Regions from separate parts of the Janthinobacterium algoris genome, predicted to be linked through region 1. Evidence: predicted binding sites of a transcription regulator. Region 1 holds the regulator's gene; the other holds the start of a gene.
What was found. Region 1 encodes HrcA, which represses chaperone genes, less so after heat shock. Its sites were predicted from a motif close to TTAGCACTCNNNNNNNNNGAGTGCTAA; they were not measured.
Positions count from the first base shown of each region.

Region 2: a site for HrcA is predicted at 5,920-5,946, ahead of groES (co-chaperone GroES). Genes of this name have one in related genera too.

Region 1 is NZ_JBNYXZ010000017.1:41,579-56,229, reverse strand. It holds gene ACQ4W7_RS22440 (glutamate-5-semialdehyde dehydrogenase) at 1-588, opposite strand, end outside; gene holA (DNA polymerase III subunit delta) at 611-1,627, opposite strand; gene ACQ4W7_RS22430 (LPS-assembly lipoprotein LptE) at 1,638-2,228, opposite strand; gene leuS (leucine--tRNA ligase) at 2,231-4,870, opposite strand; gene ACQ4W7_RS22420 (AraC family transcriptional regulator) at 5,003-5,791, shown strand; gene ACQ4W7_RS22415 (VOC family protein) at 5,871-6,236, shown strand; gene ACQ4W7_RS22410 (LysR substrate-binding domain-containing protein) at 6,233-7,138, opposite strand; gene ACQ4W7_RS22405 (acyl-CoA dehydrogenase) at 7,299-8,477, shown strand; gene ACQ4W7_RS22400 (CaiB/BaiF CoA transferase family protein) at 8,477-9,736, shown strand; gene ACQ4W7_RS22395 (barstar family protein) at 9,790-10,116, opposite strand; gene dapB (4-hydroxy-tetrahydrodipicolinate reductase) at 10,125-10,934, opposite strand; gene ACQ4W7_RS22385 (outer membrane protein assembly factor BamE) at 10,953-11,588, opposite strand; gene fur (ferric iron uptake transcriptional regulator) at 11,784-12,215, shown strand; gene hrcA (heat-inducible transcriptional repressor HrcA) at 12,265-13,281, opposite strand; gene ACQ4W7_RS22370 (HAD family hydrolase) at 13,399-14,118, opposite strand; gene ACQ4W7_RS22365 (hypothetical protein) at 14,362-14,651, shown strand, end outside.
Region 2 is NZ_JBNYXZ010000001.1:142,161-156,811, reverse strand. It holds gene ilvD (dihydroxy-acid dehydratase) at 1-1,360, opposite strand, end outside; gene ACQ4W7_RS00690 (LysR family transcriptional regulator) at 1,547-2,458, shown strand; gene lgt (prolipoprotein diacylglyceryl transferase) at 2,538-3,368, shown strand; gene ACQ4W7_RS00680 (EVE domain-containing protein) at 3,378-3,842, opposite strand; RNA gene ssrS (6S RNA) at 3,933-4,110, opposite strand; gene ACQ4W7_RS00670 (cell division protein ZapA) at 4,165-4,476, opposite strand; gene ACQ4W7_RS00665 (DUF904 domain-containing protein) at 4,476-4,739, opposite strand; gene ACQ4W7_RS00660 (hypothetical protein) at 4,896-5,642, opposite strand; gene groES (co-chaperone GroES) at 6,188-6,478, shown strand; gene groL (chaperonin GroEL) at 6,529-8,178, shown strand; gene ACQ4W7_RS00645 (hypothetical protein) at 8,386-8,898, shown strand; gene ACQ4W7_RS00640 (MFS transporter) at 8,905-10,155, opposite strand; gene ACQ4W7_RS00635 (PadR family transcriptional regulator) at 10,152-10,706, opposite strand; gene ACQ4W7_RS00630 (GNAT family N-acetyltransferase) at 10,806-11,375, shown strand; gene ACQ4W7_RS00625 (POT-type proton-dependent oligopeptide transporter) at 11,457-13,031, shown strand; gene ACQ4W7_RS00620 (alpha-D-glucose phosphate-specific phosphoglucomutase) at 13,099-14,651, opposite strand, start outside.

The DNA of each region.
Region 1 (14,651 bases):
CGGCATGGTGATCAGGGCACCGACGGCGGCGCGGTCGGTGGTATCGATGACTTGCACGGCATCGGCCGGCAGGCCTGCTCCCAGCAAGCCCTCCGCCACCAGTTTGGCCAGCGCGCGGTTGCAATGGATGGCTTCCGAGCCGCCGCGCAAAATCGTCGCGTTGCCGCTCTTGATGCACAGGCCTGCCGCGTCCACTGTCACGTTCGGACGCGCTTCATAGATAATGCCGATGACGCCCAGCGGCACGCGCATCTGTCCCACCTGGATGCCCGTCGGGCGGAATTTCATGTTCGAGATTTCGCCGATCGGGTCGGCCAGCGCGACGATCTGCGTCAAGCCTTCGACCATGGTGGCGATGGCGGCGTCGGACAGGGTCAGACGGTCCAGCATGGCCGGCGCCAAGCCGGCGGCAGCAGCCGCATCGAGGTCGCGCTGGTTGGCCGCGCGCAGCAGATCGGCATCGCGCACGATGGCGGCGGCGATCAGGGTCAAGGCGCGGTTGCGCGTGGCGCTGTCGGCACGCGCCATGGCGCGCGAAGCGGCGCGCGCGCGCGTCCCCACGTCCTGCATATATTCTGTAATGTCCATGCTCGTATCCATAGTGTAAAAACTAGCCTCGGGCGATCTTCAGGCCCAGTTGCAGCATGGCATCCCAGGCATCGCCCGCGTAGCCCTTGGCACGCAAGCCCTTGATCATCTTGTCCACCTGCGCCGCCTGCTGCAGCGCCGCTTCCAGCACGGGCAGCGAAATGCGCCGCAGGGCCGGTTCCATCATCCGCTCGCGCGGTCCCCAGATACGGTATTCCTTCAGCAGCGCGCCCAATGGGCGACCTTGCGCCATGCCGGCCTTCAATTTTAACAGCGTGCGGATCTCTTCGGAGACGGCCCACAAGACCAGCGGCAGCGCCTCGCCCTCACCTTTCAAGCCTTCGAGCATGCGCACCAGGCGCGCCGGATCGCCGGCCAGCATGGCCTCGGACAGCTTGAAGACATCGTAGCGGGCCACATTCAGCACCGCGTCCTGCACTTGCTCATACGTCAGCTTGCCCGCCGCATGCAGCAAGCCCAGTTTCTGGATTTCCTGGTGTGCCGCCAGCAAATTGCCCTCCACCCGTTCGGCGATGAAGTCGATGCTGGCCCGTTCGGCACTCTGCCCCTGCGCGGCCAGGCGCTGGGATATCCAGGCCGGCAACTGCGCCCGTTCCACATTCGGAATCTCGATATACACGGCCGCCTGCTGCAGGCTGGCGACCCAGGCAGCCTTCTGCGTGGCCCAGTCCAGCTTGGGCAAGGTGATCAGGGTCAGGTTGTCGGGACTGAGGTTCTTGGCATAGCTTTGCAGCGCCGCACCGCCATCCTTGCCCGGCTTGCCGGTAGGGATGCGCAGCTCGATCAGTTTTTTATCGCCGAACAGCGATAGCTCCTGGTTCGCCGCCAGCAGTTCGCCCCATTTGAAGCTGCGTTCCACCGTCAGCACATCGCGCTCGGAGTAACCCTGCGCGCGCGCCGCGCGGCGGATCTTGTCGGCCGCTTCCAGCGCCAGCAAATGTTCGTCGCTGGTGATCACATACAGCTGCGCCAGCGGCTTGGCCACATGCCCATCGAGCGCGTCTATCCGCAATTGCATGGCGTCCCCGTTACTGCTGCGGGGCTGCCGGCGCGACCGGCGTCACGGGCGCCACCGACATGGCCGGCAGCACCGGCTTGATGGCCGCCAGGCGGCGCATGATCTGCTGCACCAGGTCATTGCGCATGTCGCGGTACAGCGCCGCTTCCTCGGTTTCCTTGGCCAGCACCTGCGATTCATCGAAGGTGATCGGGCGCACCAGGCTGATGGTCGTCGGTGCCAGCAACTGGTTGCCAGCCTTGTCCAGCACGCGGAAATTGATCGAATAGCCGAGCTGGTACTCTTGCACGCGGCCATTTTTGTTCAGCGACAAAATGGTCTTGCTACGATTCCTCTCCGGGTCGTTCAGCACCTCAAGGACAGCGTCGGCGCCCTCCTTGGTATTGACCACCTCCGTGCTGCCAATGGCGCGGATATAGCGTTTCAAGCCGATCGCCAGCGGCGATGTGTCGGGCAAGCCGATGTACATCGTCGCGAACGGCAGCATGAAACTGCCGTTCGAACCGCGCAAATGAAAGCCGCAGGCTGACAGCAGGACAGTCAGACCCAAAGCCAGCACGGCACGGCGGCCCAACAGCGATACTTGAGAGGAAGTCGTCATGATTACACCACGATGCTGATTAACTTGCCTGGCACGACGATGATCTTCTTCGGCGTGGTCTCGACGTACTTTTGCACACTCTCGCACGCCAGCGCGGCCGCTTCGATGCTGGCCTTGTCCGCATCCTTGGACACCGTGATCGAGCCGCGCAGCTTGCCGTTCACCTGGATCATCATCTCGATCTCGGACTGCTCCAGCGCTTGCGGGTCGACTTGCGGCCACGGCGCGTTGAGCAGGTCGCCGTGCGCGCCAGCGTAGCCCAGTTCCTGCCACAGCACGTGGGTGATGTGCGGCGCGACAGGGTTCAGCAAGCGCAGGAAGATGGAGAAACCTTCCGCGATCAGGGCTTTCGACTGCGCGCTATCGTCCAGCTTGGCCGATTCGAGCGTATTGAGCATCTTCATGCAGGCCGACACCACGGTGTTGTACTGGATGCGCTTCAAGTCGTAATCGGCTTGCTGCAGCAGCTTGTGCAATTCGCGGCGCAGGTTTTTCTGCGCATCGCCGGTGGCCGGTGCGGCGCCGCCAGCCAGCGCGGCTTGAATCGTGGCCGACTGGGCGTAGCCGAAGTTCCACACGCGGCGCAGGAAGCGGTTTGCGCCTTCGACGCCGCTGCCCGACCATTCCAGCGTCTGTTCCGGCGGCGAGGCGAACATGGTGAACAGACGGGCCGTGTCGGCGCCATACTGCTCGATCTGCGCTTGCGGGTCGATGCCGTTGTTCTTCGACTTCGACATTTTTTCCGTGCCGCCAATTTCCACCGGCTGGCCGTCGGCCACCAGGACGGCGCTTTGCGGACGGCCTTTGTCATCCAGCGACAGGCGCACGTCGTCCGGGTTGAACCAGGTGGTCTTGCCCACCGCATCCTTGCGGAAGTAGGTTTCGTTCAGCACCATGCCTTGCGTCAGCAGGTTGACGAATGGCTCGTCGAACTTGACCAAGCCGAAATCGCGCATGATCTTGGTCCAGAAGCGCGCGTAAAGCAAGTGCATGACGGCGTGTTCGATGCCGCCGATGTACTGGTCCATCGGCATCCAGTAATCGTTGCGCGCGTCGACCATGGCGTCGTTCGAGCCTGGCGAGGTATAGCGCATGTAGTACCACGACGAATCGACGAAGGTATCCATGGTATCCGTCTCGCGGCGCGCCGGCTTGCCGCACTGTGGGCAGTCGCACTGCAGGAAGGCTTCATATTTGTTCAGCGGGTTGCCCGTGCCGTCCGGCACGCAGTCTTCCGGCAGCACCACCGGCAGATCTTTTTCCGGCACCGGCACCACGCCGCAATCGGCGCAATGGATCATCGGGATCGGCGTGCCCCAGTAGCGCTGGCGCGAAATGCCCCAGTCGCGCAGGCGGAAGGTGGTTTTCTTTTCGCCCAGGCCCAGGTCTGCCAGGTCGGCGGCCACCGCATCGACGGCGGAAGCGAAATGCAGGCCGTCGTATTTGCCGGAGGCGACGCAGACGCCATCCTTGCTGCCATACGATTCCTGCCAGGCGTCCGTCGAAAATTCCTGGCCCTTGACTTCGATCACTTGCTTGATCGGCAGATTGTATTTCTTGGCAAAGCCGAAATCGCGCTCGTCGTGCGCCGGCACGCCCATCACGGCGCCGTCGCCGTAGGTGATCAGGACGTAGTTGCCGACCCAGACTTCCACTTGCGCGCCCGTCAGCGGATGCGTGACGAACAGGCCGGTCGGCATGCCCTTCTTCTCCATCGTCGCCATGTCCGCTTCGATGACGGAGCCCAGCTTGCACTCGGCATTGAAGGCGGCCAGTGCAGGATTGCTTTGCGCGGCGTGGATGGCCAGCGGGTGCTCCGCGGCCACGGCGCAGAAGGTCACGCCCATGACGGTGTCCGGACGGGTGGTAAACACATACAGCTTGCCGTCGCCGATCAGGGCGCCATTCGCGTCCTTGATCTGATGCGGGAAGGCGAAACGCACGCCCGTCGACTTGCCGATCCAGTTGGTCTGCATGGTGCGCACGCGCTCGGGCCAGCCCGGCAGCTTGTCGTCCACATACGCCAGCAATTCTTCCGCGTAATCGGTGATGCGCGCGTAGTACATGGGGATTTCGCGCTTTTCGATCAGCGCGCCCGAACGCCAGCCGCGGCCGTCGACGACCTGTTCGTTGGCCAGCACGGTCTGGTCGATCGGGTCCCAGTTCACGGTACCGGTCTTCTTGTAGATGATGCCTTTTTCCAGCATCTTCAGGAACATCCACTGGTTCCACTTGTAGTATTCAGGCTTGCAGGCGGTCATTTCACGCGACCAGTCGATGGCCAGGCCCATCGATTCCATCTGCTGCTTCATGTGGGCGATGTTCGAATACGTCCATTGCGCGGGCGGCACATTGTTGGCCATGGCCGCGTTTTCTGCCGGCATGCCGAACGCATCCCAGCCCATCGGCATGAGCACGTTGTAGCCATTCATGCGCAGGTAGCGGTACATCACGTCATTGATCGTATAGTTGCGCACGTGACCCATGTGCAGCTTGCCCGAAGGATAAGGCAGCATCGAGCAGGCAAAATACTTGCCTTTTGGGAAACGTGGGTCGTGTTCGACGGCTTTGTAGGCGTCGATCGCCTTCCAGTGCGATTGGGCGGCTTGTTCGACGTCGGCGGGACTATATTTATCTTGCATGATGTGCGGCCAATAGTGGATATGAACCGAGCATTATACTGGTTGTCGCCACCCGATAGCGCGGCGCGCTGGCGCCCCGGGCTGGCATATTTTGGCCGGCGCGCAATTATGCTGTGTAACATATACGCAATCTTGTTCTTTACCTCAAGTCCGGCCATGATCGTCTACCAGGAATATCTGCCCATTCCCGCCCTGCGGCCGTGGCTGGACTGCGTCTGGACCTGCCGCGTGCAAACGGGCGCCACGCCGCTGACGCACCAGGTCTTGCCCGACAATTGCATCGACATCCTGTGCCAGGACCAGCAGGATGCCAGCTTTGCCGTGGGCATGATGACGGCACCGATTGCCGTCGTCAGCCTGGGGCTGGTGCAGACGGTGGCGGCCCGCTTCAAGCCGGGCAAGGCGGCGCGCTTCTTCCAGCTGCCCTTGTGCGAGCTCAGCGATGGCCGCACGGGACTGCAGCAACTGTGGGGCCGCGAGTTGGCGGCACGCCTGGGTGACGCCCTGTGGAGCGAGTCCTTGTCCAACCTGCAACGCATCGCCATCTTGCAGGATTATCTGCTGTTGCGCCTGCACACCGCACCACCACTGCGCCAGTCCGGTGCGGCCGGGCATGCCATCGCGGCCATCGAGCGCGCATCCGGCCAGGTGCGCGTGGATGGCCTGGCGCAGCAGCTGGGCGTCTCGCGCCAGCACCTGGCGCTGCAATTTCGCCAGCAAGTCGGCATCAGCCCGAAATTGTTTGCCCGTATCTGCCGTTTTCGCGCTGCCAGCGCCGGCATGCAAAGCCTGGCGGGACAGCCGGACTGGGCGCAAGTGGCCTTGCAATACGGTTATTTCGACCAGTCTCACCTGATCCACGACTTCCAGGATTTCGCCCGCAGTTCGCCCGATGCCTGGCTGGCGGAACGCCACAGCTAACGTCACCTTCCATTTTTACAATCACGCGCTGCGCGCCGGTGGCATGATGGCGTCATTCTTCATTCATCAGGAGCAGAACATGATCAAGGGCTTGCGCACCGTCACCTATCCCGTCCCCGACCTGGACAAGGCCAAGGCTTGGTACAGCCAGGTATTCAACACAGTACCCTATTTCGACCAGCCGTTTTATGTGGGTTTTGCCATCGGCGGCTTCGAGCTTGGGCTGATGCCGGGCGGTGAACCGGGCACGCAGGGCAGCGTGACGTACTGGGGCGTGGACGGCATCGAACAGGAAGTCGAACGCATCGTTGCACTAGGCGGCAGCCTGCACCACCCGATCACGGACGTGGGCGACGGCATCCGCACGGTGGAATTGCTCGACCCGTTCGGCAACCAGATCGGCTTCATCGACAATCCCCACTTCGATACCAGCAAAGTCGTTTAAGCGGCTTCGCCTTGCAGCCACAGCCGGAATTGCTGCAAGGCCGTCTTTTCATGTGCCGTTTCGGGCGTAATCAGGTAATACGCACGCTGGCCGCGCAGTGGGCGTTCACATACGATGCGCAGTTCGCCACGCGCCAGTTCTGCTTCGACCAGCATGCGCGGCAGCAAGACCGCGCCTTGCCCTTGCACGGCCGCCATGGCCAGCATGGAAAACAGTTCATAGCGGGCGCCGTAATGCGCCCCATCGCGCCCCTCTCCCTCGACCTGCATGGCGTCAAACCACTGGCGCCAGGCGCCCGGGCGCGTACTTTGTTGCAGCAAGGTCAGTTCCAATACATCCTGCGGCTGCCAGACGCTGCGCGCCGCCAGCAGGCGCGGGCTGGCGACGGGCACGATTTCTTCGTGCATGAGCAAAGTGGCGCGCGTGCCGGGCCAGCGCGCCAGTTGCTCGGGCGTGCCCGCATACAGGGCGCCGTCGTATTCCGTATCGGCAAACATGAACGGTTTTGTATACGCGTCGATATGCACGACGATGTCGGGGTGCAGCCCTGCCAGCGAGCCCAGGCGTGGCATCAGCCAGCGCGTGGCAAAGGTGGGCACGGACGCGAGCTGCAGGGCGCCGCCCCCGCCCTGGCGCGCCATGGTGTCGAGCGTGTCTCGCTCCAGGCCATCGAGGCGCGCCGCAATCTGCCGCGCATACGCGGCGCCGGCGCTGGTCAGCAGTACGCCATGGCGCGTGCGCTGAAACAATTGCACGCCAAGAAAAGTTTCCAAAGAGGATATCTGCCGCGATACGGCGCTTTGCGTCAGCGACAGTTCGCGCGCCGCGTGCGTGTAGCTCTGGTGCCGCGCGGCCGCCTCGAAACAATTTAAAGCTTGCAGCATCGGAATTTTGCGTGACATGGGGGTAGCCGGCCGGTGAAAGACCCCTAGTATGCCGCAAGATATGCGTAACACGCATGTCTGGGTGCGAAAAAATCGTTTGCGCAAGGCTAGGCAAAAACCTACCATGAGCCATATTCAATCTTGCGCCGATCATCGGCGCTCACCTGCGAGGCCTGTGATGAGCAAAACCGTATTCGACTGGAATTCCCCCCTGCTGCTGGAAGAACAACTGACGGGCGACGAACGCGCCGTGCTGGAAGCGGCCCGCGACTATTGCCAAGGCAGCCTGGTGCCGCGCGTACTCGAATCGTTCCGCCATGGCCGCACGGATGCCGCCATCTTCCGCGAAATGGGCGAACTGGGCTTGCTGGGCACCACCATTCCCGAAGAATACGGCGGCGCCGGCCTGAACTACGTTTGCTATGGCTTGGCTGCGCGCGAAGTCGAGCGCGTCGATTCGGGCTACCGCTCGATGATGAGCGTGCAATCGTCGCTGGTGATGGTGCCGATCCATGCCTTCGGCAACGAGGAAACCAAACAGAAATACCTGCCGAAACTGGCGACGGGCGAATTCATCGGCTGCTTCGGCCTGACGGAACCAAACCACGGCTCCGATCCGGGCAGCATGGTCACGCGCGCGCGCAAGGTCCCGGGCGGCTACAGCCTGTCCGGCGCCAAGATGTGGATCACCAACAGCCCCATCGCCGACGTATTCGTTGTCTGGGCCAAGGACGATGAAGGCGCGATCCGCGGCTTCGTGCTGGAAAAAGGCTGGAAAGGCCTGTCGGCACCCGAGATCCACGGCAAGGTGGGCTTGCGCACCAGCATCACCGGCGAAATCGTCATGGATGAAGTGTTTTGCCCGGAAGAAAACGCCTTCCCCGACGTGCGCGGCCTGAAAGGCCCGTTCACTTGCCTGAACAGCGCCCGCTACGGCATCGCCTGGGGCGCGCTGGGCGCGGCCGAAGACTGCTATCTGAAGGCACGCCAGTACACCATGGACCGCCAGCAATTCGGCCGTCCCCTGGCCGCGAACCAGTTGGTGCAAAAGAAACTGGCCGACATGCTGACGGAAATCACCATGGGCTTGCAAGGCTGCTTGCGTCTGGGCCGCATGAAGGATGAAGGCTCGCCCGCCGTGGAAATCACCTCGATCATGAAACGCAACAGCTGCGGCAAGGCGCTCGACATCGCCCGCGTGGCGCGCGACATGATGGGTGGCAACGGCATTTCCGACGAGTTCGGCGTCATCCGCCACTTGGTCAACCTGGAAGTGGTCAACACCTATGAAGGCACGCACGATGTGCACGCACTGATCATCGGCCGCGCCATCACCGGCATCGCCGCCTTCAACTAATGGACGCCTTGGCTTCCACCTTCGCCTCCACCTTGCGGCCCGCGCCATTAGTCGGCTTGCGCGTGCTGGACCTGTCGCGCGTGCTGGCCGGCCCGTGGGCCGGGCAAATGCTGGCCGACCTCGGTGCCGACGTGGTCAAGGTTGAACAGCCGGGCCGCGGCGACGATACGCGCTCCTGGGGCCCGCCGTATCTGAAAGATGAAGACGGCCGCGATACCGCCGAGGCCGCCTACTTCCAGTGCGCCAACCGCAACAAGCGCTCCCTGTGCATCGACCTGGCCGCCCCTGAAGGGCAAGCCCTCGTGCGCCAGTTGGCGCAAGAGGCGGACGTGCTGCTGGAAAATTTCAAGCTGGGCGGCTTGAAGCAATATGGTTTAGACGCGGCCAGCTTGCTGGCACTCAACCCGCGCCTCGTCTACTGCTCGATCACGGGCTTTGGCCAGGACGGGCCGTACGCGGCGCGCGCCGGCTATGACTTTTTGATCCAGGGCATGGGCGGTTTGATGAGCATTACGGGCGTGCCCGATGGCCAGCCGGGTGCCGGGCCGCAAAAAGTGGGCGTGGCGCAAACGGACATCATGACGGGCCTGTACGCCACCATCGCCGTGCAGGCGGCGCTGGCCGAACGCGAGCGCTCGGGCCTGGGTCAGCATATCGACCTGGCCTTGCTCGACGTGCAAGTGGCGGCGTTGGGCAACCAGGCAGCCAATTACCTGTGCGGAGGAAAAGTGCCCCAGCGCATGGGCAATGCGCATCCGAACATTGTTCCATATCAAGACTTTCCCACGGCCGATGGCGACATGATTTTGGCGATCGGCAACGACGGGCAGTTTTCGCGCTTTTGCGCCATCGCCGGCCACCCGGAATGGGCGCAGGACGAACGCTTCGCCACCAATCCGCAGCGCGTGGCGCACCGGGCCATCCTGATTCCGCTGCTGCGCCAGGCCACCGTCATGCGCACGACGGCCGAGTGGATCAGCGCCTTCGAGGCGCAGGCCGTGCCGTGCGGCCCTGTCAATCGCATCGACCAGGTCTTTGCCGACCCGCAAGTGGTCGCGCGTGGCATGAAAGTCGAGATGCCGCATCCGACGGCGGGCACGGTGGCGCTGGTGGCCAATCCCGTGCGCCTGTCCGGCTCGCCGGTGCAATACCGCTTGCCGCCACCGTTGCTGGGGCAGCATACGCAGGAAGTGCTGCAGCAGTGGCTGGGGCTCGATAGCGGCCAGATCGACGGCTTGCGCGAACGCAAGGTCGTCTAAAGAAAAACGCCGGACAGTTGCAAAACTGTCCGGCGTTTTTTATTGATTCAGCATTATTTCAGCACCAGCTTCAGCGCCGGCTTTTCGCCATAGTCTTCGTAGCGTTCATTGATGCCGGCGATGCAAAACGTGATTTCTTCCAACAAGTCCGGCGCCTGCGCCTTCATTGCCTCCGCGTCTTGCACGATGACCTCCAGCACTTCGTTCGGTTTCAAACGGAACTTGCTCATACCGTCTTCATCGCGTAGATAGCTGAGGCAATCGACCCAGGCATCCATGCTGTTGCCGTAAAATTCAGGGAAACCGAAGGCTTGCACGCATTGCGCGTGAAAGCTCGCTTCGTCGGTGATGTCTTTTCCATTCAGGATGGCAGTGGCCATGGTCTTCCTCAGTTCTTCAGCGACAACACGTCCTGCATGTCGAACAGGCCGGTCGGCTTGTCGGCCAGGAAACGCGCAGCGCGCAGGGCGCCGTGGGCATAGGTGACGCGGCTGCTCGACTTGTGGCTGATCTCGATGCGCTCGCCGATGCCGGCAAACAGCACCGTATGGTCGCCCACGATATCGCCGCCGCGGATGGTGGCAAAGCCGATGGTTGACGGATCGCGTTCGCCCGTCACGCCTTCGCGGCCGTACACGGCGCATTCCTTCAAGTCGCGGCCCAGGGCCCCGGCCACCACTTCCCCCATCTGCAGGGCGGTGCCCGATGGCGCGTCGACCTTGTGGCGGTGATGCGCTTCGATAATTTCAATGTCGTAGCCTTCGGACAGACTTTTCGCGGCCAGTTCCAGCAACTTCATGGTGACATTCACGCCCACGCTCATGTTCGGTGCGAACATGATGGCCGTCTTTTCGGCAGCGGCGGCAATGGCGGCCTTGCCGGCATCATCGAAACCGGTGGTGCCGATGATCATCTTGATGCCGTGCTCGGCGCAATACGCCAGGTGCTGCAAAGTGCCTTCCGGACGCGTGAAGTCGATCAGGTAATCGGCGCCGGCCAAGCCGGTGGCTAGGTCGGATTCGATCAGCACGCCGGCAGGTTTACCAAGAAAGGCAGCGGCATCCTGGCCGACGGACGGCGAGCCAGCGCGATCGAGCGCGCCGGCCAGCACAGCGTCAGGGTCATTGCTGACCGCTTCGATCAGGATATGGCCCATGCGGCCACTGGCGCCAGCGATGGCGATTTTCAGTTCAGTCATTTTATTCTCTTACAGCACTTATTTGGTGGACTCGGCAGCGGGTGCAGGCTCGGCGGCAGGCGCCGTTGCAGGTGCCGGTGCAACGTCAGGCTTGCTCACAGGAATGGCGGGGGCGGCATCGGCGGGCACGGGCACGGCGCTCGGTGCCACGGGCGATGGAACGACAGCGGCAGGCACATCGGCCTTGGCGACCTTGGCAAACGGCGACGGACCGGCGATGCGGTCGATGTATTCTTTCTCCGTCGGCAGGTTGCCACCTTCGAAACGTTCAACTTTGCCATCCTTGCCGAAGTACACGACCACACGGCTGCTGGTGGTTTCGCCACTGCCCCGGGCCAGGCGGAATGGATAATCCCAGCGGTCGGCATGGAAAATGTCGGTCAGCAGGGAGGTGCCGAGGACGAAACGCACCTGGTCACGCGTCATGCCCACTTTCAACTGGGCCAGCATCTCTTCGGAGACAAAGTTGCCTTGTTGAATGTCAGGACGATACGGCGAGAAAAACCACATGAATTTTTGCAGCGGCGTAATGGTGTTCGTTTGTGCGCCCTGTTCGGGGACCACTTCCTTGCCTTCTTTTTGGCTGGCTGCCGGCTTTTCGCCAAGGATGCCGCGGCTGGCGCAGCCGGACATGGCGAGCGCGACACAGACCATGCCTGCCACGACTGGTGCTCGAAATGAAATACGGTGCCAGAGAGATGGCAATACAGCCGGTGTTACGCGCATAAATGACCTCAATTGGATGAACAAAACGCCAGGAGTGACCGGCCTGCCAAAAAATGCATATTTTGGCACTCCCCGACAAAACGCTATATGATAAAGCACCTGACCCACATACGAGCAACAAACATGAGTAACAATCCTAGTGATCTCAAGGCAAGCGGCCTGAAAGCGACCCTGCCACGCCTGAAGATACTCGATATCTTCCAGAGTAGCCCGGTACGCCACCTGACAGCAGAAGACGTCTATAAAATTCTGCTGGCCGACAATATGGATGTTGGCTTGGCAACTGTCTACCGTGTCCTGACGCAATTTGAACAGGCAGGTTTGCTCAACCGCAATCATTTTGAAACCGGCAAGGCGATTTTCGAGCTCAACGAAGGCTCCCACCACGATCACCTGGTATGCCTCGACTGTGGCCGGGTCGAAGAATTCTTCGACGAAGAAATCGAAATCCGCCAGCAAAAAGTGGCCGAAGAGCGCGGCTTCAAGATCGCCGAACACGCCTTGGCCATCTATGGCAACTGCATCAAGACGGCTTGCCCGCACAAAACCGCCTGATCCGTGCCGGCCGTTCTCACGGGAGCAGCCGGCGCGTCAGTCAGTGCGCTCAATGATGGCTAAGTGCGCTTGACAGCAACTTGGCCGTGATATCGACAATCGGGATGACGCGCTCATAAGCCATGCGCGTCGGTCCGATCACTCCCAATGTTCCCACAATCTTGCCGTTGACTTCATACGGCGCCGTCACCACACTCATTTCATCCATCGGCACCAGGTTCGATTCGCCGCCGATGAAGATCTGCACGCCCGTCGCCTTGCTCGACACGTCGAGCAGCTGCATCAAGCCCGTTTTTTGCTCGAACATGTCGAACATCTGGCGCAGCGAATGCATATTTGATGACAGATCGCTCACGCTGAGCAAGTTGCGCTCGCCGGAAATCACCATGTCATCGCTATGGTCGGCCATCGCTTCGCTGCCCGCTTCCACGGCCGCCTGCATCAGGCTGCCCATATCGTCGCGCAGCTGGCGCAATTCACCCTGCAAGCGAACGCGCACGGCATCGAAGGACAGGCCGCCATAATTCTGGTTGATGTAATTGGCCGATTGCACCAGTTGCGCCGGCGTATAGTCGGCCTCCGTCAGCAGCAGGCGGTTCTGCACGTCGCCGCCCGGGGCGACGATGACGAGCAAGATGCGCTTTTCGGACAGGCGCAAGAATTCAATTTGCTGGAACACGGATTCACGGCGCGGACTCAGCACGACGCCGGCAAACTGCGACAGCGACGACAGCATCTGCGCCGCGTTGGCGATGGTTTTTTGCGGCTGCGGCGTCTGCAGGCGCATGCGCGACTCCACCATGTGCTCATCCAGATGCCGGACGGTCAGCAAGGTGTCGACAAAGATGCGGTAGCCGCGCGGCGTGGGTATGCGACCGGCCGAGGTATGCGGACTGGACACATAGCCGAGCTCCTCCAGGTCGGCCATGATATTGCGGATCGTGGCCGGCGACAGATCCAGACCGGAAATTTTCGACAAGGCGCGCGAACCGACCGGCAGGCCGTCGGCGATATATCGCTCGACCAGGGCTTTCAGCAGTGTTTGGGCACGTGTATCGAGTTGCATGGTGTCTTAGGTAAGCAAATATTCTTTAAACAAGCATATTGTTAATCAAGCGGCAATGAAAGCGGCCGACCATGCATCAACAGCACCTATTATGCACGTTCGCCCGTCCGGCGGCGATCAATCTTGCTGCTGCAGCCACAACAGCAACTCGTCAAAGTTGGCGCAGATAGCGTCGGGCTGCACACCGGCGGCCAGGTGGGCGTCGCTGCCCTTGCGGTTCATCCAGACGGCACGCATGCCCGCTCCTTGCGCTCCCGTCACGTCGAAATGCAGGTCGTCCCCCACATACACGGCTTCATGCGGGGCCACCTCCAGCGCGGCGCAAGCGGCCAGGAAGATGCTGGCATCGGGCTTGGCCACGCCAAAATCACTGGCAGCAATCGATACCTTGAAATGCTGCGCCAGGCCGATAATGTCAAGGTCCGCATTGCCATTCGAGATCGAGCCGACCAACATGCGCTGCCCCATCCAGGCCAGGCCAGGCAAGACGTCGTCATACGGCTGGACGCGGTTGCGCGCGGCCAGGAAGTGCAGGATGGCCCCATCGACCAGGGCGGCATCCTCGCCGGCGGCCTCGAAGGCGGCCAGCAGACCGGCGCGGCGCAACTCGATCAGGTTGCCATGGAAATGCGGTTGTTCCTTGAGCATGGCCAGACGGTGCTGGCGCAGCACCTCGATGGAAAACTGCTGCGCCACCTTGGGCGCATGCGTGGCCAGCCAATCGTGCAGCAGGGTTTCGGCGGCGGCAATCACGGGCGCGATGGGCCACAAGGTATCGTCGAGATCGAACAGGATGGCCTTGGGCGGTACGGCAGCTTTTACAGGAGCAAGAGACATGGGATTCACAGTAGATGCCGCGCCACGGTGCGCAGCCTGCGTCTATTGTCGCACTGATCGCCGCCGCCGGCATGGCTGTGCCCCGTGAAATGGGGCCGGGCCAGCGCTTCCCGGCGAAAAATTGTTACAGGGTGATACAAGGCAAGATCATTCAGCTTGCCAGATAGACTAAAATAGGCGCCATTCCAATGCGGCGCCAGCGTCCGCGTTGCGCTACCCAACCTAATTCGTTTTGGAGAATGTATGAAAAATTTGTACCTGCGCTCGATGCTGGCGGCGGCTTGCGCCGTCACACTGGCAGGCTGCGGCGGCAGCGGCGGCAACCTGTATCTGCAAGTCAACGTCGGCGGCCTGGCCAAGGATGGCCTGATTCTCTTGAATGACGGGGAACGCTTGCCGGTTACTGCGGGCCAGGGCACCGTTGTTTTCACCAAGCTGGTCAAGACAGATGACCGCTACGATATCACCATTGCGCAACAGCCAAAGGGCGCCGTTTGCAGCATTACCAATGGCAGCGGCAAGGCAACAAGCTA
Region 2 (14,651 bases), on a different contig from region 1:
CCGAGAATTTCAAAATGCTTTCATCGACGCCCGCCGTCTTGACGATGCAACCCTTTTCGGCCAGGTTGCCGTACAAGACGGCCAGGCCGCCATCCTGCGAATAGGCGTGGGCCTTGTCGCGGATGCAGCCCGTGCTGCGGTCCATGTCGACGGCAGCGAAGCGCTCCGATTGCGAGAACGCCGTCTGCGTCGGCACGCCGCCAGGTGCGGCGCGGAACAGTTCATGCACGGCAGGGTTGTCGGTGCACATGATGTCGTTTTGCGCGATGGCGTCGGCCAGGGTAGGCGCGTGGATGGTCGGCAGGGTCGTATTGAGCAGGCCGGCACGCGCCAGTTCGCCCAAAATCCCCATGATGCCGCCCGCGCGGTGCACGTCTTCGATGTGGTATTTGTCCGTCATCGGCGCCACCTTGCACAGGCACGGTACCTTGCGCGAAATGCGGTCGATGTCGGCCATGGTGAATTCCACTTCCGCCTCATGCGCGGCGGCCAGCAAGTGCAGCACAGTATTCGTCGAGCCGCCCATGGAGACGTCGAGCGCCATGGCATTCTCGAACGCGGCCTTGGTGGCGATGGAACGTGGCAGCACCGAGTAATCGTCCTGCTCGTAGTGGCGCTTGGCCAGTTCGACGATCAATCGGCCCGCGCGCAGGAACAACTGCTGGCGGTCCGAGTGCGTAGCCAGGACGGTGCCGTTGCCAGGCAGGGCCAGACCCAGCGCCTCGGTCAGGCAATTCATCGAGTTGGCCGTAAACATGCCGGAGCAGGAACCGCAGGTAGGACAGGCCGAACGCTCGATTTCCGCCACGTCGGCGTCGGACACGCTGCTGTCGCCCGCCTTGATCATGGCGTCGACCAGGTCCAGCTTGATGATCTTCTGCGTGCCGTTGACAACCTTGATGACCTTACCCGCTTCCATCGGCCCGCCGGAAATAAACACGACGGGGATATTGATGCGCATGGCGGCCATCAGCATGCCCGGCGTGATCTTGTCGCAGTTCGAAATGCAGACCATGGCGTCGGCGCAGTGGGCGTTGACCATGTATTCGACGGAGTCTGCGATGAGGTCGCGCGAGGGCAGCGAATACAGCATGCCGCCGTGGCCCATGGCGATGCCGTCATCGACGGCGATGGTGTTGAATTCCTTGGCCACGCCGCCGGCCGCCTCGATTTCGCGCGCCACCATCTGTCCCAGGTCTTTCAAATGCACGTGACCTGGCACGAACTGCGTGAACGAGTTGACGACGGCGATGATCGGTTTGTCGAAGTCGCCGTCCTTCATGCCGGTGGCGCGCCACAGGGCGCGGGCGCCAGCCATGTTGCGGCCGTGGGTGGTGGTGCGGGAGCGGTATTGCGGCATGATGGGGACCTTCCGAGAAATGAATAATGCCTGAAGCACGGATTTCAACAAAACCCTGCATGCAGTGGGGGTACGCCAGATTGCCTTGCGCGCGCGCCACTGTCAAATATATGATACACGTGTCTGTGAGTCGATTTATATATCACAGCAATCAAACCGCATGGAAATACATATGAAACGTCCAGCATGAACCTTGAGCTGCGCCAGCTGCGCTACTTTGTCACCGTCGCCGAAGAATTGCACTTCGGCCGCGCCGCCGCGCGCCTGCACATGACGCAACCGCCCCTGTCGCAAACCATCATGGCCCTGGAAGAGTTGCTGGGCGCGCCCCTGTTCGTGCGCACGCGCCGCGAGGTGCAACTCACGCCGGCAGGCAGCGCCCTGCTGCCCGAGGCACGCCGGCTGCTGGCGCAGGCGCTCGATCTGCCCGCGCTGGTACAAAGGGCCGCGCAGGGCGAGGCGGGGCGTTTGAGCCTGGCGTTTGTCTCCTCGGCCGACTACAGCGTGCTGCCGCCATTGCTGCGCGCTTATCAGACAGCCTATCCGCAAGTGCAGATCCAGTTGCAGGAAGCCACCTCCGACCTGCAACTGGACGAATTGCTGGCCGGGCGCACGGATGCGGGCCTGTTGATCCCGCCCCTGCCCGAGAAGGCGAAAGGGGCGCTCGATTACCTGCCCGTGCTGGCCGAACCGCTGGTGCTGGCCGCGCCGTCCGGCCTCGACATCTTGAACACGCCGGGACCCGTGCGCCTGCGCGACCTGCCACCCCTGCCTTTGATCATCTTCCCGCGCGCGATATCGCCCGCCCTGCACGACGCGATACTGGGCGTGTTCCGCGCTGCCGGCATCACGCCACAGATCGGCCAGGAAGCGATCCAGATGCAAACCATCGTCAGCCTCGTCTCGGCTGGCATGGGTATCGCGCTTGTGCCACAATCGGTATCGAATCTGATGCGCCCGGGCGTAGAATACAGGCCGCTGCAGGACGCCACGCCGCTGGTGGAAACGGGCCTGGCCTGGCGCCGCGACAATCCGTCCGCCGTGCTGCAGGGTTTCCTGGCGCTGTTGCGCAAGCAGATCGGCGCCACCACCCCTTAAATTAAGTGGCCGCTAAGGCAAAAAACCGCCGGCGCCGCCATACTACGCAACCTTAGCTTTAAACAAAGAAAGAAACCCCATGCTGAACCACCCGATGCCCGACCCGATAGCTATCCAGATCGGCCCGCTCGCCGTGCACTGGTACGGCCTGATGTATGTGCTGGCCTTCGCCCTGTTCATTATCCTGGGCCGCGTGCGCATCAAGCAGCCGCATATCGCCGTGCTGGGCTGGAAGAAGGAAGACCTTGATGACATGCTGTTCTACGGCATGCTGGGCGTGGTGATCGGCGGGCGCCTGGGCGAAGTGCTGTTCTACCGCCCCGCATACTTCCTGCACAATCCGCTGGAAATCTTCATGGTCTGGCATGGCGGCATGTCCTTCCATGGCGGCTTCCTCGGCGTCATCCTGGCCATGTATCTGTGGAGCCGCAAGGCGGGCCGCAACCTGTTCGACGTGCTCGACTTCATCGCTCCGCTGGTGCCGCTCGGTTATGCCGCCGGCCGCCTGGGCAACTTCATCAATGCCGAACTGCCGGGCCGCATTGCGCCGGAAACGCTGCCGTGGGCCATGCAGTGGCCGGGAATTCCGTATCCCGTGCACCCGTCGCCCCTCTACCAGATGCTGATCGACGGCATTCTCGTGTTCATCATCCTGTGGCTGTATGCGCGCAAGCAACGTCCGCGCATGGCCGTCGGTGCCATGTTTACCCTGCTGTACGGCTGCGCGCGTTTCTTCACGGAATACTTCCGCACGCCGGACTGGGAAGTAGTGTGGCTGGGCGTGCCGATCACCTCGGGCCAGATGCTGTCGCTGCCGATGATCGTCGGCGCCATTGCGCTGCTGGTGTGGGCGCACAAAAGCCAGGTAATGGGGACGCCGCCCACCAAGGCCCGCCCGGCGGACGCCTGATCGGCCTCCCTATGCCTGCAAGCTGTTGGTGATCACGGTCCATTGCGCCGGCGTCACGGGCGTGATGGACAAACGGCTGCCCTTCTTCAACAGCAGCATGTCTTCCAGTTCCGGCATCTGGCGCATCTCGGACAGAGGCAGCAACGCCGTCTTTTTCACGCCCCGCACGTCGACGCTGATCCAGCGCGGCTGCTCAGGCGTGGCCTTGGCATCGAAATATTTGCCACCTTCTTCAAACTGGCTGTGATCGGGATACGCGCCGCTGGCCACTTCGGCCACGCCCGCCACGCCAGGCTGCGCGCAGCTGGAGTGATAAAACAGCACGCCATCGCCCGGCCGCATGCCATCGCGCATGAAGTTGCGCGCCTGGTAGTTACGCACGCCGAACCAGGGCATGGTGTGCTGCGGCGCCGCCATCAAGTCGTCGATGCTCACTTCATCGGGTTCGGATTTCATCAGCCAATATTGTTTCATCTAGACTCCGTGTGAAAGCGGCAGACGTAAAAAAACGGTTGCGCATGATGCGGCAACCGTTTTCAGTTGTACTTACAAATGCAATGCAAATTGGGCCCCGCCTGTGCCGCTATGCCGGCATCCCGAACCAAACGGTTCAAGGTGGTCACGTTAGTTCAATTTCGGGTTCGTCGAACGAGCGACGCTCACTCCCATCAAACAAAATTCGCAACCGATGCGCATAAATGGTTCAAGGAATATATGGCAATCGCGAACACCGCAGGGTAGACCCAAGTTTACTCCTTTGATCGCGCATCGCAAAGAAAAATCGTAGCGTACGCGCTTAAAAAAGATTTTCCTGGGGCGTCAGCGCGCTATCCAATACTGTGTGCATGGCCGAGATTTTCTGTTTCACTTCGAGTATCGTCAATTCCGACAGCGGACCTTGTGGCGACTTCACGGAGAGGAATTCTGCAGCCACGCCCAAGGCGGCCAGCACGGCGATGCGGTCATTGCCCTTGACCTTGCCCGCGTCGCGGATGGCTTTCATTTTGCTATCGAGATAGATCGCCGCTTCGCGCAGCGCGCGCTCTTCGCCGTCGCGGCACACCATGCTATAGGACTGGCCCATGATATTGACATCGACACGCGGCATTACGCTTCCTTCTCGTTCTCGGCAATGTAGGCGCCCGCTTCCGAAGCAGCTTGCTCCAGGCCAGCTTGCACCAGTTCGGGAATTTTTTCCAGCAACGCTTCCACCCGCTCCTGCGCCTCGCGCATGCGTTGCACATACTGCGCGTTGTCGGCGGCCAGCGCGGCATTGTCCTTGCGCAATTGCGCGTTTTCACGGCGCAGCGCATGGGTCATTTCGGCCAGCAGGCCTATTTTGTCGGATAATTCGTTGAATTCGGAAATCATCCCGCCACTATAGGGCGGACGCTCCATGGGCGTCAATCGAATCACGCCGCTGTCACACATATTTACATCAATGCAGGACAGTTGGCGGACAATACACGATTTTTCCGGCGCTTTTCGCCAAGTGCGCGCATCTGCCCGCGCCGCGATGGCAGCGTTTTACTCGTCGACGTAATCGGCTTCGATATCGAGTCCGCCGTAGCGGTTTTCGCAAGAGCGGCGCGTCAGCGTCTGTTGTCCGCCCTTGCCGTCAAGCACCATCGTCAAGTCGCGGCAAGTACGGCGGTAGCTGCCAGGTTTGGCGTCCGTCCCCGAGGGCGTCAGGCGCACTGCCAGCGGCGCCGCATTGCCCAAGCCCTTGTTGCTCCATTGGCGCGTCTTGCCATCCTCTTCATCTTTCAAAGTGCGCACGGCGGCCGTCAGCAGGGCTTTCTGTTCCTTGGCATTCAGCTTGGCGATGGTGACGTCGGACAGGAAAGGAGGATACACGACGGGCGCCGGATCCTTGCCCTGCACATCCCAGTTGCCGCTGTTCTGCGAGCAGGTGCGGCGACTCAAGTCCTGCGACTTGCCGCCCGCCGTAACGACGAATTTCAGATCGCGGCAGACGTGCGCCTTCAGGCTGTGCTCCGTCATGCCGGAGTTGCTGAAGTTATACGTGACTTTCACCAGCACGCCACTGTCGCCGCCGTTGTCCCATACGTGCGCTTCCTGGTCGTCGTCATCCTTGTTGAGGTCGTTGAACAGGTCATTGAGCAGCATCTTCTTTTCCAGTGGCGTCAAGGTCGCCACGGTGATTTCATCGACGATGGTGGGTGTTTGCGCGGCGGCATTGCCCAGGCAGGCGAGACCGATGACGGTGGCGCCCAGCAGGCGCAGGACGGGACGGGAAACAGGAAATGGCATGGTGTTCTTTCTGGCGCAAGTGGCGATATGTGGCGATATGTGGCGATATTGATATGCAATTGCAATCATCTTATCAAATTCCATAGTAAAACTCTGTTTCCTGCGCGTACAGGAACGCCCCCCATCCCGGCGGCATGCTAGAGTCGCTGCTGTTGCTGACGCCCGGGAAGTTGGCTTGCGCCAGCGCAAACCCTGTGTAAATGCAGGCTGCGCAGAACGTCTATGCTTATCTTTCCGGAGAATAAGCCCTTGAATAAGCCCCTTACCGTCCCTATAATTAGCACTCGTTAGTAGAGAGTGCTAACAAACTCTTTCGTAGCAATCCTCAGGAAATGATGGTGCTTGCCAGGTAACTGCAGGGAACGCTACGCGGCGGGCGACGCCGCGATGCACCACTGCCGGAGACAGGCAAGGACAGGATGACATGGGGTTTGCTTGACCGTTGCGGGCTGCTTTCAACGGCGGTCACTGAAAGCACGTCTGGCGCTGTGCCAGGAATGTATTCATTTAGCAACACTTATCCATTGAACTTTAAGGAGTTTTGTATGAATCTGCGCCCATTGAACGATCGCGTCATCGTCAAACGCCTCGACCAGGAAACCAAAACTGCGTCCGGCCTCATCATTCCTGATGCAGCTGCTGAAAAACCGGATCAAGGCGAAGTCCTTGCCGTAGGCAATGGCAAGATTCTCGACGACGGCAAAGTCCGTCCTCTGGATGTCAAAGTGGGCGACCGCGTCCTGTTCGGCAAGTACGCCGGCCAAACCGTCAAAGTTGACGGCGATGAGCTGCTGGTCATGCGCGAAGAAGACATCATGGCGATCGTCGTCAAGTAATTGTTTCCACGTTGTAGACAGATACATCCCGAAACTCAGGAGAATTGAACATGGCAGCTAAAGAAGTAGTATTCGGCGACGCAGCGCGCGCCAAGATGGTCGAAGGCGTCAATATCCTCGCCAACGCAGTCAAAGTAACGCTGGGCCCGAAAGGCCGCAACGTGGTCCTGGAGCGCTCGTTCGGCGCCCCTACCGTCACCAAGGATGGTGTATCGGTAGCGAAAGAAGTTGAACTCAAAGACAAGCTCATGAACATGGGCGCGCAAATGGTCAAGGAAGTTGCTTCCCGTACCAGCGACAACGCCGGCGACGGCACCACCACCGCCACCGTGCTGGCACAAGCCATCGTGCGCGAAGGCATGAAGTTCGTTGCCGCCGGCATGAACCCGATGGACCTGAAGCGCGGTATCGACAAAGCGGTTGCAGCGACCGTCGAAGAACTGGCGAAAATCGCCCGTCCTTGCACCACGACCAAAGAAATCGCCCAAGTTGGCGCGATCTCGGCGAACTCGGACTACTCGATCGGCGAGCGTATCGCTGAAGCGATGGAAAAAGTCGGCAAAGAAGGCGTCATCACCGTGGAAGACGGCAAGTCGCTGAACGACGAGCTGGACATCGTTGAAGGCATGCAGTTTGACCGCGGCTACCTGTCGCCATACTTCATCAACAACCCAGAGAAACAAGTTGCCGTACTGGACAGCCCATTCGTCCTGCTGTGCGACAAGAAAATCTCGAACATCCGTGACCTGCTGCCGGTACTGGAACAAGTCGCAAAAGCTGGCCGTCCACTGCTGATCATCGCAGAAGACATCGAAGGCGAAGCGCTGGCCACCCTGGTTGTCAACAACATCCGCGGCATCCTGAAAACCTGCGCAGTGAAAGCACCTGGCTTCGGCGACCGCCGCAAAGCCATGCTGGAAGACATCGCTGTCCTGACGGGCGGCCAGGTCATCGCTGAAGAAGTCGGCCTGACCCTGGAAAAAGTGACCCTGGCCGAACTGGGCCAAGCGAAACGCATCGAAGTGGGCAAGGAAAACACCATCGTTATCGATGGCGCCGGCGAAGCTGCCTCGATCGAAGCACGCGTGAAACAAGTGCGTGTACAGATCGAAGAAGCGACCTCGGACTACGACCGTGAAAAACTGCAAGAGCGCGTAGCCAAACTGGCTGGCGGCGTTGCCGTGATCAAGGTTGGCGCAGCCACCGAAGTCGAAATGAAGGAAAAGAAAGCTCGCGTTGAAGATGCACTGCACGCCACCCGCGCTGCCGTGGAAGAAGGCATCGTGCCTGGCGGCGGCGTAGCCCTGCTGCGCGCACGCGCCAACATCACGGTCAAGGGCGACAATCCTGATCAAGATGCTGGTATCAAGATCGTCCTGCGCGCAATGGAAGAGCCACTGCGCATGATCGTGCAAAACGCTGGCGAAGAAGCTTCGGTCGTCGTGGCAGCCGTATTGGCTGGCACGGGCAACTACGGCTACAACGCTGCCAACGGCACGTATGGCGACATGGTGGAAATGGGCGTTCTCGACCCAGCCAAAGTGACCCGTTCGGCGCTGCAAAACGCCGCTTCGATCGCTTCGCTGATGCTGACAACTGACTGCATGGTCTGCGAAATCGCTGACGACAAAGCAGGCGGCGGCATGGGCGGCGGCATGGGTGGTATGGGCGGCATGGGCGGCATGGACGGCATGATGTAATGCCCTGCATCCCCGCGCCGACGGCGCGCGGGATGCCTATGCAGGGCCAGGACAGGCAGAGCAAAAGCTGCGTGCGCCTGCCCGGCAGCCCCAAAAAGCTATCTTCTACGGAAGGTAGCTTTTTTTTCGCCGATTGATTGGACAAGCCCGTTTAACAAACCCGTTTGGCCAGCCTGGCGATTGCCCGCCTGCACGTTTTGCTTTAGCATGGCCGCCATCGTCCTTCTTTCTCATGCCACCATCATGCCGCCACGCGCCTCTTCTTCCAAAACCACCATCATCGCCGGCATCCTGGCCGGCTTGCTGGCCGCCGGGCTCGGCGCTTTTTACCTGCACCAGCAGTCCGCGCCGCACAGTGACAATGCCCCGGCCGCGAGCAGCCAGACGGCGGCGCAAGAGCAGAACGCGCGCGCCGTCGATGCGCTGATGGCTTTGCCGGAAATCAAGGCGTGGTCGGCGCATATCGAAAAGGCTAGCGGCGGCCGCGCGCATGGTGCCGTGATGGAAACGTCGCCGGAAACGCGCCTGGTCGATGGCGTCGCCTGCTATCAGCTGAGCTTTTTCGAAAGCACGCCGGACGCGGCCCACCGCTGGGAAAGCTTTGTCGTGTCGCCCGACGGCAAGCGCATCCTCGTCGAGGATATCGTCAACGGCGGCCTGCTGAGCCTGGAACAATGGCGCAAGGACAACGCGCCCATGCAGCGCATCGCCACGCAATAAGCCCGCCTACGCCGGCGCCCCCTGCGGCGCCGCGCCGCGCACGCGCGCCACCCACCACACCGTCCACAGCGACAAACCCGCCGCCAGCCAGCCATTGATGCCATAGCCGCTGATGTGGCCGACCGCGTCCGTCTGCAGGGTCAGGCCGCCCAGCCAGGCACCCAGGCCGCTGCCCAGGCTTTGCAGAGCCGAATTGGCGCTGAGGAAGGCGCCGCGCTTGTGCGGCTCCGGAATCGTCGTCAGCAATGCCTGCAACGGTATCGTGCGCCCAGAGACGAGGGCCATAAAAAACGGAAACACCAACATCAGCGCCAGCAGCGGCAACTGGGGCAAGTGCGTCATGAACAGCAGCGGCGCGATCGACAACAGGGCTACCCAGCGGTACACCTGTTGCTTGCCGGCCCGGTCCGCCCAGCGGCCGATCAGGCGCGCCGTGAAGATCGTGGCACAGCCGCCCGCAAGATACACCCAGGTGACGTCGGCCGGCGCCAGCCCCATATTGCCCACCAGCACGGGCGAAATGAAGGGGATCACCAGCATGCCCGCCGTCATGTTGACAATGGACAAGGCAAACGCTTCCATGTGGCGCCTTTCCCGCAACAGCGCCCCCAGCTTCGGCAGCACCTGGCGCACAGGCGTGGGAACCGCGCCCATGTGCGCCGTCAGCGAGGGCAGCACGCGCGCCGCGCCCAGCCAGATCAGCAGCGACAGCACGACCAGCAGGAAGAAGGGGGACGCCCAGCCAAAGTGCGCGGCCAGCACCACGCCGATGGGCACGCCGCCCACGGCCGCCATGGCAAATGAAGTCATGACGATGCCCGTGGCCGCGCCACGCCGCTCGGAAGGGATCACGTCGCCGATGATGGCCATGACGATGGCGCCCAGCACGCCGCCCGTCAGCCCGGCAAAGGCGCGCGACCACAGCAGCACATGGAAGTTCGGCGCCAGCGCGCAAGCCAGGTTCGACACGGTAAACAGGCAAAACATGGTCAACAGCAGCTTCTTGCGGTCAAAGCGGTCGATATACGTGGCCGCCAGCAAGCCGGACAGGCCCGCGCACCAGGCGTAGGCCGAGACGGCGCCCGAGACGGCAGCCGGGCCGATGCCGAACGCCTGCATCAACTGGGGCGCCAGCGGCATCATCACCATGAAATCCATGATGACAGTAAATTGCGTCAGCGCAAGCAGCCACAGCATCGCGCGTTCGCGCGCCGGCGTCAGCATGGGAACCGGCGCGACCTTCGATGCGGCCATCATGCCAGCGCCTCGATATCGGTGCGGGCCTGACGCAGGATGGCGCGGATGGCGTCGAGGCGGCGGGCATCCACATCGCCCGTGCGCCCGCGCGCCAGCACCGCCGCCTTCAATTCGTGCATCAGGTGGCGCAGATCGTCGTCCGCGCCGGCCGGCGTATCGACCCTGGCGGCAATCGCGTCGACATACGCGCGGTTCGCTGCCAGGAAGGCCAGCCCTTCCGGCGTAATGCTGTGCAGTTTCTTGTTGCCATCGAGGCTGACGGCCACGTAACCGTGTCCCACCAAGCCATGCATGAGCGGATAGATGGCGCCGGGACTCGGGGCATAGGCGCCGCCGGCGCGCTGGGCGATGGCCTTGATGATGTCGTAGCCGTGGCGCGGCTTGTCGGCGATCAATTGCAGCACCAGGTAACGCAAGGTGCCCGCGTCAAACATTTTCGGCCCGCGCGCGGCGGGGACAGGGTTAGCAACGCTGGCAGCGGCGCCCGACGCGTCGCCCTGGCTGTGGGCTGCCACGCGCAGCGGGTGCGCGCCACAAAGAAAGAGGGACATGGCATTCCTTAAGATATATCGCAATAAGATATATCTTAATTTTGAAACCGGCATAATGCAAGGTTTACTTTCCGGCATCGAAGCCCGATACTCGTTCACATGCCCGCCACCACTGTCCGCCCCCTCACGCCAGACGACGCCAGCGCCTACCGCGCGCTGCGCCTGGCCGGCATCGCCGAACTGCCGGCCGCTTTCTGTACCACGCATGCGGCAGAAAGCGGCTTGCCGCTGGCACAGATAGCGCAGCGCTTGCGCGCCACCTTCCACCAAATAATATTTGGCGTTTTCAACGAGAAACAATTGATCGCCATTGCCGGCCTGCGCCGCGAACCGATCGCCATCGTGCATGACAAGGCCAGCCTGTGGGGCGTGTATGTGGCGCCGCAGGCACGTGGACGCGGTGCGGGACGGCAGCTGGTGCAGGCCGCCATCGCGCACGCCTGCGCCATTCCCGAGCTGGGCCGCGTGCGCCTGGCCGTGGCGCAGGACAACCACGCGGCGTTGAGCCTGTACCTAAGCTGCGGCTTTGTCCTGGCGGACAGCTGCGCATCGGATGGCATGCTGCAACTGCAGCTGTTGCTGCCCCGTCCGGCGCGTGCAAGTGCAAGCGCAAGTGCCGATAGTAATGTCTTTATGAAAATCAATACCTTACAAATCCCTGCGAAATAGCGGACAGGCCGTTTTTTCTGTTGCAAGCAAACGCGGCAGGCCTTAGCATCGCGGCTTACAAAAAAAACTTGGGGAGAGCCAATGTCATCGGCCGAGACACAAACCGCCACGGGCAAGATGCCCCGGCAAATACCGTACATCATCGCCAACGAAGGCTGCGAACGCTTCAGCTTTTATGGCATGCGCAACATCCTGACGCCATTCCTCATCAGCACCTTGCTGCTGATGATCCCGATTGACCAGCGCACGGGCGAAGCCAAGCACGTGTTCCACACCTTCGTCATCGGCGTATATTTCTTCCCGCTGCTGGGCGGCTGGCTGGCCGACCGCTTCTTCGGCAAGTACAACACCATCTTCTGGCTCAGCCTCGTGTATTGCGCCGGCCATGCCTGCCTGGCCCTGTTTGAAAACAGCGTCAACGGCTTCTATTTCGGCCTGTTCCTGATCGCCTTCGGTTCCGGCGGCATCAAGCCGCTGGTGGCCTCGTTTGTCGGCGACCAGTTCGACCAGACCAACAAGCACAAGGCCAAGCTGGTCTTCGACCTGTTCTACTGGATCATCAACTTCGGCTCCTTCTTCGCATCGCTGCTGATGCCGATGTTCCTGCGCGACTTCGGCCCATCGATCGCCTTCGGCATCCCGGGCCTGATGATGCTGGCCGCCACCCTCGTCTTCTGGATGGGCGCCAAGAAGTACGTGCACGTGCCGCCAGCGCCGCCGAACCCCGATTCGTTCACCCGCGTGGCCCGCACGGCCCTGCTGGCGCGCGTCGATGGCGGTTCGCGTCCCGGCCTGTATGTGGCCTACGTCGGCGTGATCGGCGCCCTGTATGCGTTCTACAGCATTCCCGAATGGGGCTTCGTGATTTCAGCGTGTACCGCGCTGGTATTGCTGCTGGCCTTCGGCAGCATCGGCACGGCCATGCAGCTGGAGCGCGCGCGCGGCATCCACCCCGACGAAGCCGTCGAAGGCGTGCGTGCCGTCCTGCGCATCCTCGTCATCTTTGCCCTCGTCACGCCGTTCTTCTCGCTGTTCGACCAGAAGGCTTCGACCTGGATCGTGCAAGCGAACACCATGGAAAAACCAAGCTGGTTCCTGCCGGCGCAGATGCAGGCGCTGAACCCGATGCTGGTGATGCTGCTGATCCCGTTCAACAACCTGGTGCTGTACCCGATGCTGAACCGCTTCGGCTGGGAAGCGACGGCCCTGCGCCGCATGACGGCCGGCATCGGCTTTTCCTCGCTGGCGTGGATCGTCATTGGCCTCTTGCAGCTGGCCCTCGACAGCGGCAGCGCCGTTTCCATCATGTGGCAGATCCTGCCCTACGCGCTGCTGACGTTCGGCGAAGTGCTGGTCTCGGCCACGGGATTGGAATTTGCCTACAGCCAGGCGCCCGTCTCCATGAAGGGCGCCATCATGAGCTTCTGGAATCTGTCGACCACGGTCGGCAACTTGTGGGTGCTGATCGTCAACCGCAGCGTCATGAACGAGGGCGTGATCGGCAAGATCGCCGAGAGCGGCATTAGCGTGACGGCCTTCCAGATGTTCTTCTTCGCCGCCTTTGCCGCCGTCGCCATGCTGGCCTTCGGCCTGTATGCAAGGCGCTACAAGATGGTCGACAACTACCGCCAGGCCGTGGTGCCGGGCAAGGCATGATCTACAAGTAAGCTAAAATGAAGAGCGCCCACAGAACATCGTGGGCGCTTTTTTTTGCCTGTCATTGTCAGGTCGTCACTGTCGGCGCGTCGCGCCCCGTGCGTGCGCGGATCTGCGCCAGTTGCTCGGCCACGGCGATCAGTCCCGCCAGCGCTTGCTGCGCGGGGATGGCATGCTGCGCGGGATCGGCTTCGTAGCGCTCCAGGTACAGGCGCAGGGTGGCGCCTTCGGTGCCCGTGCCGGACAGGCGCAGCACGATGCGCGCACCGTCCCTCATGATGATGCGGATGCCCTGCTGCGTCGCCACGGAACCGTCGACGGGGTCCGTGTAGCTGAAATCGTCGGCCAGCGCCACCGTATAGCCATTGACCACCTGGCCCGGCAAGGCGGCCAGTTGGCCGCGCACGGCCTCCATCAGCTGCTGCGCACCGGCGCTGTCGATGTCTTCGTAGTCGTGGCGCGAATAATAATGGCGGCCATAGGTGGCCCAGTGCGCGCGCACGATCTCTTCCACCGATTGTTTTTTCTCTGCCAGCAGGTTGAGCCAGAACAGCACGGCCCACAGGCCATCCTTTTCACGCACGTGGTTCGAGCCAGTGCCGTAGCTTTCTTCGCCGCACAAGGTGGCCATGCCGGCATCGAGCAGGGTGCCAAAGAACTTCCAGCCCGTCGGCGTCTCGTAGCACGGGATGCCCAGCGCGCTAGCGACCCGGTCGGCGGCGCCCGACGTCGGCATGGAGCGGGCGATGCCCTTCAAGCCGGCGCGGTAGCCGGGCGCCACGGTGGCGTTGGCGGCCAAAATCGCCAGGCTGTCCGACGGCGTCACGTCGAAGCGCCGGCCGACGATCATGTTGCGGTCGCCGTCGCCGTCCGAGGCGGCGCCAAAGTCCGGTGCATCATTGTCACCATCTCCGGCCGCCATGATGGAAATCAATTCCTGCGCGTTGACGGGATTCGGGTCCGGGTGGCCGCCGCCGAAGTCTTCCAACGGCACGCCGTTGATGACGCTGCCCTTCGGTGCGCCCAGCATGCCTTCCAGGATGGCCGTCGCATACGGGCCGGAGACGGCGTGCATGCCATCAAAGCAGATGCGCAGGCCGCCCGCGAACAGGGCGCGAATGGCGTCGAAGTCGAACAGCTGCTGCATCAGTTCAGCGTAGTCAAGAACCGGATCGATCACCTCGACCGTCATCCGCTCGATGCGCACCGAGCCCAGTTTATCGAGGTCGATGTCGGCCGCGTCGCTGATGCGGTATTCGACGATGCCTTGCGTGCAGGCGTAGATGGCCTCGGTGACCTTTTCAGGCGCCGGGCCGCCAGTGGCGATGTTGTACTTGATGCCGAAATCGCCATCGGCGCCACCGGGATTATGGCTGGCCGACAGGATGATGCCGCCGCTGGCGCCATGCTTGCGGATCACGCAGCTGACGGCTGGCGTCGACAGGATGCCGCCCTGCCCCAGCAGCACGCGCGCGTAGCCATGCGCGGCCGCCATGCGCAGCACCGTCTGGATGGCCGCGCGGTTGTAAAAGCGGCCGTCGCCGCCCAGCACCAGGGTCTGGCCACGGCAGTCGCCGAGCGTGTCAAAAACGCTCTGCACGAAGTTTTCCAGATATTGCG